One region of the Massilia putida genome, then DNA from elsewhere that is predicted to be linked to it. Evidence: predicted binding sites of a transcription regulator. Region 1 holds the regulator's gene; the other holds the start of a gene.
What was found. The regulator LexA, encoded in region 1, represses DNA repair genes until DNA is damaged. The targets are predictions, from matches to a motif close to ACTGTATNNNNATACAGT.
Positions count from the first base shown of each region.

Region 2: a site for LexA is predicted at 1,460-1,477, ahead of recA (recombinase RecA). Genes of this name have one in related genera too.

Region 1 covers NZ_CP019038.1:2,322,904-2,327,318, forward strand. Annotated here, with positions in the region: gene BVG12_RS12585 (replicative DNA helicase) at 1-202, opposite strand, end outside; gene rplI (50S ribosomal protein L9) at 386-838, opposite strand; gene rpsR (30S ribosomal protein S18) at 885-1,175, opposite strand; gene priB (primosomal replication protein N) at 1,218-1,508, opposite strand; gene rpsF (30S ribosomal protein S6) at 1,534-1,917, opposite strand; gene lexA (transcriptional repressor LexA) at 2,222-2,884, shown strand; gene BVG12_RS12615 (class I SAM-dependent rRNA methyltransferase) at 2,901-3,536, opposite strand; gene udk (uridine kinase) at 3,634-4,275, shown strand; gene BVG12_RS12625 (tetratricopeptide repeat protein) at 4,297-4,415, opposite strand, start outside.
Region 2 covers NZ_CP019038.1:3,368,480-3,372,894, reverse strand. Annotated here, with positions in the region: gene BVG12_RS17205 (sensor histidine kinase) at 1-480, opposite strand, end outside; gene BVG12_RS17200 (response regulator) at 477-1,187, opposite strand; gene recA (recombinase RecA) at 1,541-2,620, shown strand; gene recX (recombination regulator RecX) at 2,630-3,088, shown strand; gene BVG12_RS17185 (DUF2889 domain-containing protein) at 3,382-3,939, shown strand; gene sucC (ADP-forming succinate--CoA ligase subunit beta) at 4,028-4,415, shown strand, end outside.

The sequences.
Region 1 (4,415 bases):
TGCCAGCGTTGATCAGGCGGACCATCTGTTCGAAGATGATCCGGTGGTCGTAGCGGTAAAAATCCTCCGCATGCATGAAATCGGCGATACGGTCCCACGCCGCATTGTCGCGCAGCAGGCCGCCGATGACGGACTGTTCTGCTTCGATGGAATGCGGGGGGATGCGGAGCGACTCGATCTGCGGGTCTGCTGAGGTGTTCATGGCCGGCATTATACCCGTATCCGATCAGACGCTGAAATCATTGGTGAGTTTCCAAAAACGAATTTTTTTTGCTGTTGCAAAAAAAATTCGTCCCCGCGAAAGCGGGGACCTGTGCTTGCGTATCGACTCGCAAATCTGGCCCCCCGCTTTCGCGGGGACGACGGTATTACCTTGAAACTTTAATTAAGCAGCTTCGCCCACGACAGCGATGGTGATTTCCACCACGACGTCGGTGTGCAGAGCGACCGACACCGGGTGCTCGCCGGTGGTCTTCAGCGGACCGGTCGGCATGCGCACTTGTGCCTTCTCGACGGCGAAACCTTGCTTGGTCAGGGCTTCGGCGATGTCGAAGTTGGTCACGGAACCGAACAGACGGCCGTCGACGCCGGCTTTCTGCGCGATGGTGACGGTCATGCCGTTCAGCTTGTCGCCCTGGGCTTGAGCGGCGGTCAGTTTCTCGGCAGCTGCTTTTTCCAGTTCGGCGCGCTTGACTTCGAACTCGGCCACGGCAGCTTGCGTTGCGCGGCGGGCCATTTTTTGCGGGATCAGGAAGTTACGAGCGTAACCATCCTTGACCTTGACGACGTCGCCCAGGTTGCCGACGTTGACGACTTTTTCCAGCAGGATAACTTGCATTTTATTCTCCAGTAATCTGACTATGCTTGCGGTCGCGACCGACGAATTAAGCGTTGTGCAGGTCGGTGTACGGCAGCAGAGCCAGGTAACGGGCGCGCTTGATCGCGGTATCCACTTGACGCTGGTAGTGCGCCTTGGTGCCGGTCAGGCGTGCCGGCATGATCTTGCCGTTTTCCTGGACGAAATCCTTCAGGGTGTCGACATCTTTGTAGTCAACCTGTTCCACGCCTGCAGCGGTGAAGCGGCAGAATTTCTTACGCTTGAACAGCGGGTTCTGCTGTTTACGCTTCTCTTTGAGCTTAGCTTTGTTTTTGTCGAACTTTTTACCGAATGCCATTTTGAGGCTCCTGTATCTATCTAAAAACGTGCCCGCATTTCGTTACGCGGCACTGAAATCAATGATGTGAAACACCAAGCCTTTGCTGTGACGGCTTTTCCTGGCCAGGAATCCCGTGAAGCGGTACATCGCGCCCAACTCGGCATTGGCAAATCGTCCCGAAATCTCGCCCGCGGCAACCGCGGGAATCTCGAATTCGACCTGCCTGTCCATCCTCGCCTCCGTCTGCGTCGATCCATGTTGCAGGATGCCGCCCACGATGGGGATGCCGGCCGGGGTGTAGCGCAAGGTGTCGCGTTCCAGAATGCTTGCGACCAGCGACAGCTCGTTCACTTACAGCTCGGTGCTCCCGCGAGATTTAGGCGGCTGCGGCCGGAGCGGCGGCCTGCTCGGCGCGGTGGCTCTTGGCTGCGTCTTCGCGCTGGACCGACTTCATCATCGGCGACGGTGCGGTTTCAGCCTTCTTCATCTTCACGGTCAGGTGACGCAGCACGGCATCATTGAATTTGAATGCGGTTTCCAGCTCGACCAGGGTCTCGTTGTCGCACTCGATGTTCATGCAGATGTAGTGTGCCTTCGGCAGCTTCTGGATCTGGTAAGCCATTTGACGACGGCCCCAATCTTCGACGCGGTGGATGTTGCCGCCGCGCGAGGTGACCGTGGTCTTGTAGCGTTCGATCATCGCCGGGACCTGTTCGCTCTGGTCCGGGTGGACGATAAACACGATTTCATAATGACGCATGAAACACTCCTTAAGGACGTTTAAACAAATGCCCACCTCGGCGTCAAGACGAGTGTGGGAAGGGAAAGCCCGACATTATAGCAGCAAAAACGTCAAGCGCGCCATCTTTGACGCACCGCGACGCTGTCGGACACGCGCAGCATGCCGCAACGCAACAGGCTGCGGACGCGCGCCGCGTGCCGCAACGCAACAGGCGGCAAACGCGTGCAGCGGCGCGCTGCACGAAAAAAACTACTAATTCCCCTTGCGCGCCGCGCAATACTGTACAAAAATACAGTCTGATCCCGTACCAACCAAGACGAACATGCTAAAGCTCACCGCACGGCAAGAACAGATCCTTAACCTGATCAAGGAAGCCATCGACAACACCGGCTTCCCGCCGACCCGCGCCGAAATCGCCCAGGAGCTTGGCTTCCGCTCGGCTAATGCCGCCGAGGAACACCTGCAGGCCCTGGCCCGCAAAGGCGCGATCGAAATCTCACCGGGCACCTCGCGCGGTATCCGCCTCGTCGGCCAGGCCACCGCCGAATCCAAGGCCGCGCCCGCCGTGCCGGCCTTCGTGCCCGCCATGCCGCCGAACCTGATGTCGCTGCCGCTCGTGGGCCGTGTCGCTGCCGGCTCGCCCATCCTGGCCCAGGAACACGTCGAAGCGACCTACTCCGTCGACCCCGCGATGTTCTCCAGCAAGCCAGACTTCCTGCTCAAGGTCAAGGGCTGGTCGATGCGCGATGCGGGCATCTGCGACGGCGATTTCCTGGCGGTCAAGAAAGTCGACAACGCCAAGAACGGCCAGATCGTCGTCGCCCGCATCGGCGACGAAGTGACGGTCAAGCGCTACCGCAAGACCGGCTCCACGATCGAGCTGCTGCCCGAAAATCCGGACTTTTCCGTGATCACCGTCGACCCGAGCTCGGACGAGTTCGCGCTGGAAGGCCTGGCGGTCGGTCTGCTGCGCTCCTGGCACTGACGTGCCGTGACCGGTTTCAGCGCGGGTAGACGAAACCCGTGCGGATATCGGTCGGCAGCAGGCGCTTGCCGTCTCGCACCATCAGGCGCTGGGGCGGCTCGTCGCCGGCCAGCGCGCGCCAGATGACCGGCAGCCCCTCGCCCTTGCGCAGCAACTCGTCGCTGCGTTCGAACACGTTGGGGCAGCCCGTCGCCGCAAGCAGCGCCTGCACGATGGTCACCTTCCACGCGTCCACGCCGGCAGCATTGAACTGGCACACCAGATAACCGCCGGTCCCGCCATAGCTGTGCACCAGCAGGCCCGGCAGGCCGTCTTTTTCGCCATCGATCACGGGCACCAGGGCCTGCGGGTCGGCGCCGCGCACCGCCATGGCACGCCGCGCGACCGCAGCCTGCACGCGGCGCTTCATCATGGCGTGGTCGACCGGCTCATCCTCGCGCAGCGTCCAGACGCGGGCCGCGATCTGCGACTTGGCGTTATAGGCCGCGCGCGCCAGAAACTGGCGCGACGACGACTGCACGACCGCCGTGACGCCGGCCTTGTTGCGTTCCTGGGGCCGTCCCTCGACCTTGTCGATGGCGGAGAGATAAATCCAGGGGTCGCCGGACAGCAGGCTTTTTTCCTTGCCCTGTTTGATGGTGATGATGAGCATAGATGGGCTTCGTTGACGGGAGCCGAATGATACAGCAAGGCGTCGTCGCTCCGCCTGTCGGTTCCGTCGCCGCTCCGGTATCCGGTATCATTTACGGATGAATGAGATTTCTTTCCTGCCGTTTGTCATTGGTGTCGCCGGCGGCAGCGGCAGCGGCAAGTCAACGGTGTCCCAGCAAGTGCTGGCGTCGTTCGGCGCCGACATGGTGTCGGTCGTGATGCAGGACGACTACTACTGCGACCAATCCGACCTCCCCCCGGAAGTCCGCCGCAAGCAGAATTACGACCATCCCCGGGCCTTCGACTGGCCACTGCTGGTACGGCACGTCCAGGCCTTGCGCAACGGCGAGGCGATCGAGATGCCGGAGTACGACTTCACGATCGACAACCGTTCCAGCAGAACCATTCCCGTCAAACCGGCTCCGGTGATCGTGATCGAAGGCTTGTTTGCCTTGTATGACGCCGACTTGCGCGACATGATGTCGCTGAAGATCTTTGTCGACACCGCCGCCGACATCCGCTTCATCCGCCGCATGCAAAGGGATATTGCCGAACGCGGCCGCTCGATGGAGAGCGTCGTCGGCCAATATCTGGAAACGGTACGCCCGATGCACAAGCAATTCATCGAGCCGACCAAGCGCCACGCCGACGTCATCCTGCCCCACGGCGCGAATGACCCGGCGGTCGATATCATTACCACCAAGGTGGCGAGCGTCATCGGCCGCTGGAAGCGGCCCTGATCTTCGCGCCGGCACGCACCGTCACTTGCCGCCGTCGTCCCGCGGCGGCGCGTTCTTGACCATCTCGTTGTGCTCCTTGACGTACGCCTCGGTGCCCGCGCGCCAGGCATCGAAGTCGGCGACGACCATGCGGCCGGCCA
Region 2 (4,415 bases), 1.0 Mb from region 1:
GATCGGCGCGCCGTGCAGGGTCTCGGTGCGGAAGTGCACGCGGCCGCTGCGTTCGGCGTCGTCCGCGTTCGGCAGCGGCAGGTCGCGGTCGCCGTCGACGATCTCGCCGTGCGGGCCGCTGATCTGGAAATAGACGCTGTCGACGTCGTCGGCGCGCAGGATGTCGCGCGCGGTGCTGGGGAGGCGCGCGACCACTTTGCCGTCCACTTCCTTGACCTGCTGGGCGAGCACCGTGACGCTGTCTTCCAGCGCGTGGTCGAACGGCTGATTCGCGATCGATTTCGCGACCAGGTACGTGATCGCGATGCTCATCGGCCACAGCAGCAGCAGCGGCGCCAGCATCCAGTCGAGGATCTCGCCGAACAGCGAGTGCTGGATGCTTTCTTCCGGCTCGGGTTTGGGCGGAACGTAGAGCTCGTCGAGCGGTTCCGCGACGGCGAGCGGATCGGGCCCGGCGGCGCGCCGCTTGAATCGTTTCACTTGTGGCCGCTGGCCGCTTCGGCGCTCTTGTGGGCGCTGTCCGCGTGACGCTCGAGGCAATAGCCCAGTCCGCGCACGGTGGCGATGCGGATGCCGCCCGTCTCGATCTTCTTGCGCAGGCGGTGCACGTAGACCTCGATGGCGTTGTTCGACACCTCTTCGCCCCATTCGCACAGGTGGTCGACGAGCTGTTCCTTCGACACGAGGCGGCCAGTGCGCGCCAGCAGGATTTCCAGCAGGCCCAGTTCGCGCGCGGACAGGTCGAGCATCTGGTCGTTGATGTAGGCGCTGCGGCCGACCTGGTCGTACACGAGCGGCCCGTGGCGGATGACGGTCGAGCCGCCACCCTGGCCGCGCCGGGTGAGGGCGCGCACGCGCGCTTCCAGTTCCGACAGGGCGAACGGTTTCGGCATATAGTCGTCGGCGCCGGCGTCGAGGCCGCCCACGCGCTGTTCGATGGAGTCGGCCGCGGTGAGGATCAGCACGGGCAGCAGCGAGCCGCGCGCGCGCAGGCGGCGCAGCACGTCCAGGCCGGACAGCTTGGGCAGGCCGAGGTCGAGGATCAGCAGGTCGAATTCCTGGGTGGACAGCGCGGTGTCGGCGTCCTGGCCGTTCTTCACGCAATCGATCGCGTAGCCGGACTGGCGCAGCGAGCGCGTCAACCCGTCAGCGAGCACGCTGTCATCTTCGGCAAGTAAAATACGCATCTCGGCTCCCTCGTTTCTGGCTTGGACATTAGAGAACGTCGAAAAACCTGCTGCGCGTTGCACTGCGGACCGGGCCGCGCAGGCTGCGATGCGCCGTGACGGCGGACCGGCTGTACCGCTCGTACAGCTGCGCTTGTCGAACTGCGTTGCGGCCGCTCGCGACGGTTTTTCAAGGTTCCCTTCGTTGTTTCGTATATTGTGTTGGATATTGCGTAACAAGTCGAATCGGTCAACGGATTGTCACACGACTGTAAATAACGCTTGCCAAAACCACTGGGATTTTATACAGTACTTCCTATTGAAATCGCGCGAGCGGCCCACACCTTGGATCACTCTAGGACAGAAAGAAAGTTATGGACGACAAAAAATCCGCAGTAAATGCAGCCGAGAAGGGCAAGGCGCTGGCAGCAGCCCTCGCGCAGATCGAAAAGCAATTTGGTAAAGGCTCGGTGATGCGCATGGATACCAATGCGCCCGTCGAGGAAGTGCAAACCGTCTCGACCGGTTCGCTGGGCCTGGACATCGCCCTCGGCGTCGGCGGCCTGCCGCGCGGCCGTATCGTCGAGATCTATGGTCCGGAATCGTCGGGTAAGACGACGCTGACCCTGCAGACCATCGCCCAGATGCAGAAGCTGGGCGGCACCTGCGCGTTCATCGACGCCGAACACGCGCTGGACGTGACCTATGCGCAAAAGCTGGGCATCAAGCTGGACGAGCTGCTGATCTCGCAGCCGGACACGGGTGAGCAGGCACTGGAAATCACGGACGCGCTCGTGCGTTCGGGCAGCGTCGACATGGTGGTCATCGACTCGGTGGCGGCGCTGACGCCGCGCGCCGAGATCGAAGGCGACATGGGCGATTCCCTGCCGGGCCTGCAAGCCCGTCTGATGTCCCAGGCGCTGCGCAAGCTGACCGCATCGATCAACCGTACGAACACCCTGGTGATCTTCATTAACCAGATCCGTATGAAGATCGGCGTCATGTTCGGCAGCCCGGAAACGACGACCGGCGGTAACGCGCTGAAGTTCTACGCCTCCGTGCGTCTGGACATCCGCCGTACCGGCTCGATCAAGACTGGCGACGAGGTGATCGGTAACGAAACCAAGGTCAAGGTCGTCAAGAACAAGATCGCGCCCCCGTTCAAGGAAGCGCACTTCGACATCCTGTACGGCGAAGGCACGTCGCGCGAAGGCGAGATCATCGACCTGGGCGTGGACAACAAGATCGTCGAGAAGTCGGGTTCGTGGTACAGCTACGGCGGCGAACGCATCGGCCAGGGCAAGGACAATGCGCGTATCTTCTTGAAGGAGCGTCCGGCACTGGCACGCGAGATCGAGAACAAGGTCCGCGCCGCCCTGGGCGTGCGCGAACTGCCGCCGGGTCCGGTCGGTGGCGATGCGCCCCAGCTGGCCTCCGTCGGCGACGACGAGTAATCGTCCTCGATGGTGCGCCAGCAGCTGAGCCTCAAGGCTCGCGCGTTGAAATATTTATCGACGCGCGAGCACAGCCGGCTCGAACTGGCGCGCAAATTGTCTCGATATGCGGAGGAGGGCGACGACGTCGAAGCCCTCCTCGATTTCCTTGAAAAGAACAACTGGCTGTCGCAGGAGCGCTTTGCCGAATCGCTGGTGAACCGGCGTGCGGGCCGCTACGGCAACGCGCGGGTACTTGCCGAACTCCAGCAGCATGGCGTCAACGGCGAAGCGTTCGACGAGCTCAAGTCCGAACTGAAGGAATCCGAAACGGCACGGGCGCGTGAGGTCTGGCGCCGCAAGTTCAACCGGGTTCCGCAAGATGCCGAAGAGCGCAGCAAGCAGATGCGCTTTCTGCTGCAACGTGGCTTTTCCCAAAGCGCGGTGCGTGCCGCGCTGAAGGGCGGCGACGACGAAGACGATCTCTGATCCCGCTTCTCACTGTTGTGAATGACGGACTGCGGTCTTGTTTATGACAGTTCGATGACGCAGCCACGCGCACAAGCTTGCGCTTTCGTCATCACAACTTCGCAACATCTTCCCTTATCTTCCCTTCATAAACCCTTGGGCAACTGAGGATACGGTGCACAGGCCGGCACCCTGTGCTAAACTTTCATGGTTTAAGCAGCGCCGCAAGAGCGGTTGTTGCCGTAGAAGCTGCGGCAACGTGCATCAGGCACAACGGCTGCAAATTTTTTCGCCGCATTCCGGCATTGGTGTTTATGCCCCTGTCTCCACCCGCTCCGCGTAAGCCTCGGCACACGCGCGCCATCACTGTCGACGTGTTCGCGCGCGACGATGGCCTGTGGGATCTCGACGCCTGCATCCGCGACACCAAGACGCATGACATTGCCCTGCCTTCCGGTTCCCGCCCGGCCGGCCTGCCGGTGCACGAACTCAAGCTGCGCGTGACCATCGACCGCGACATGAATATCGTCGACGCCGAAGCCGCGTCCGACGCCGTACCCTATCCCGGTTTCTGCGACACCATTGCTCCTGCTTATAAAAAGCTGATCGGCTTGTCGCTGCTGAAACATTTCCGATTGCATCTGAAGGACCGCCTGTCCGGGGTACTCGGCTGCACCCACCTGACCGAACTCGCGCAAGTCCTGCCCACCGCGGCAATCCAGGCCTTCGCCGATGACGCGATGGCCAACCGTTCGGTCGATACCTCGACCGAGCGGCCTTACGAACTGGACCGCTGCCACGCACTGCGCCTCGATGGCCCCGCCGTCGAAACGTACTATCCGCGCTGGTCGCTAAAGGCGGTGCCGGGGTAGTGTTGTCCGGAGTAGACTCCGGATTTGTCGCTTTATTTATTCATTCGCATTTCTAAACTACATCAGTAACAGAAGAAGGGAAGCCAGCATGAAAATCCATGAGTATCAGGGCAAAGAGATCCTCCGAAAATTCGGAGTGACCGTTCCGCGCGGCATTCCGTGCTTGTCGGTTGACGAGGCTGTCAAGGCAGCTGAAGAGCTGGGCGGTCCGGTCTGGGTGGTCAAGGCCCAGATCCATGCTGGCGGCCGCGGCAAGGGCGGCGGCGTGAAAGTCGCCAAGTCGCTGGAACAAGTGCGTGAATACGCGAACCAGATCCTGGGCATGCAGCTGGTGACCCACCAGACCGGTCCGGAAGGCCAGAAAGTCCGCCGCCTGCTGATCGAAGAAGGCGCCGACATCAAGAAAGAACTGTACGTGTCGATGGTCACCGACCGCGTCACCCAGCGCGTCGTGCTGATGGCCTCGTCGGAAGGCG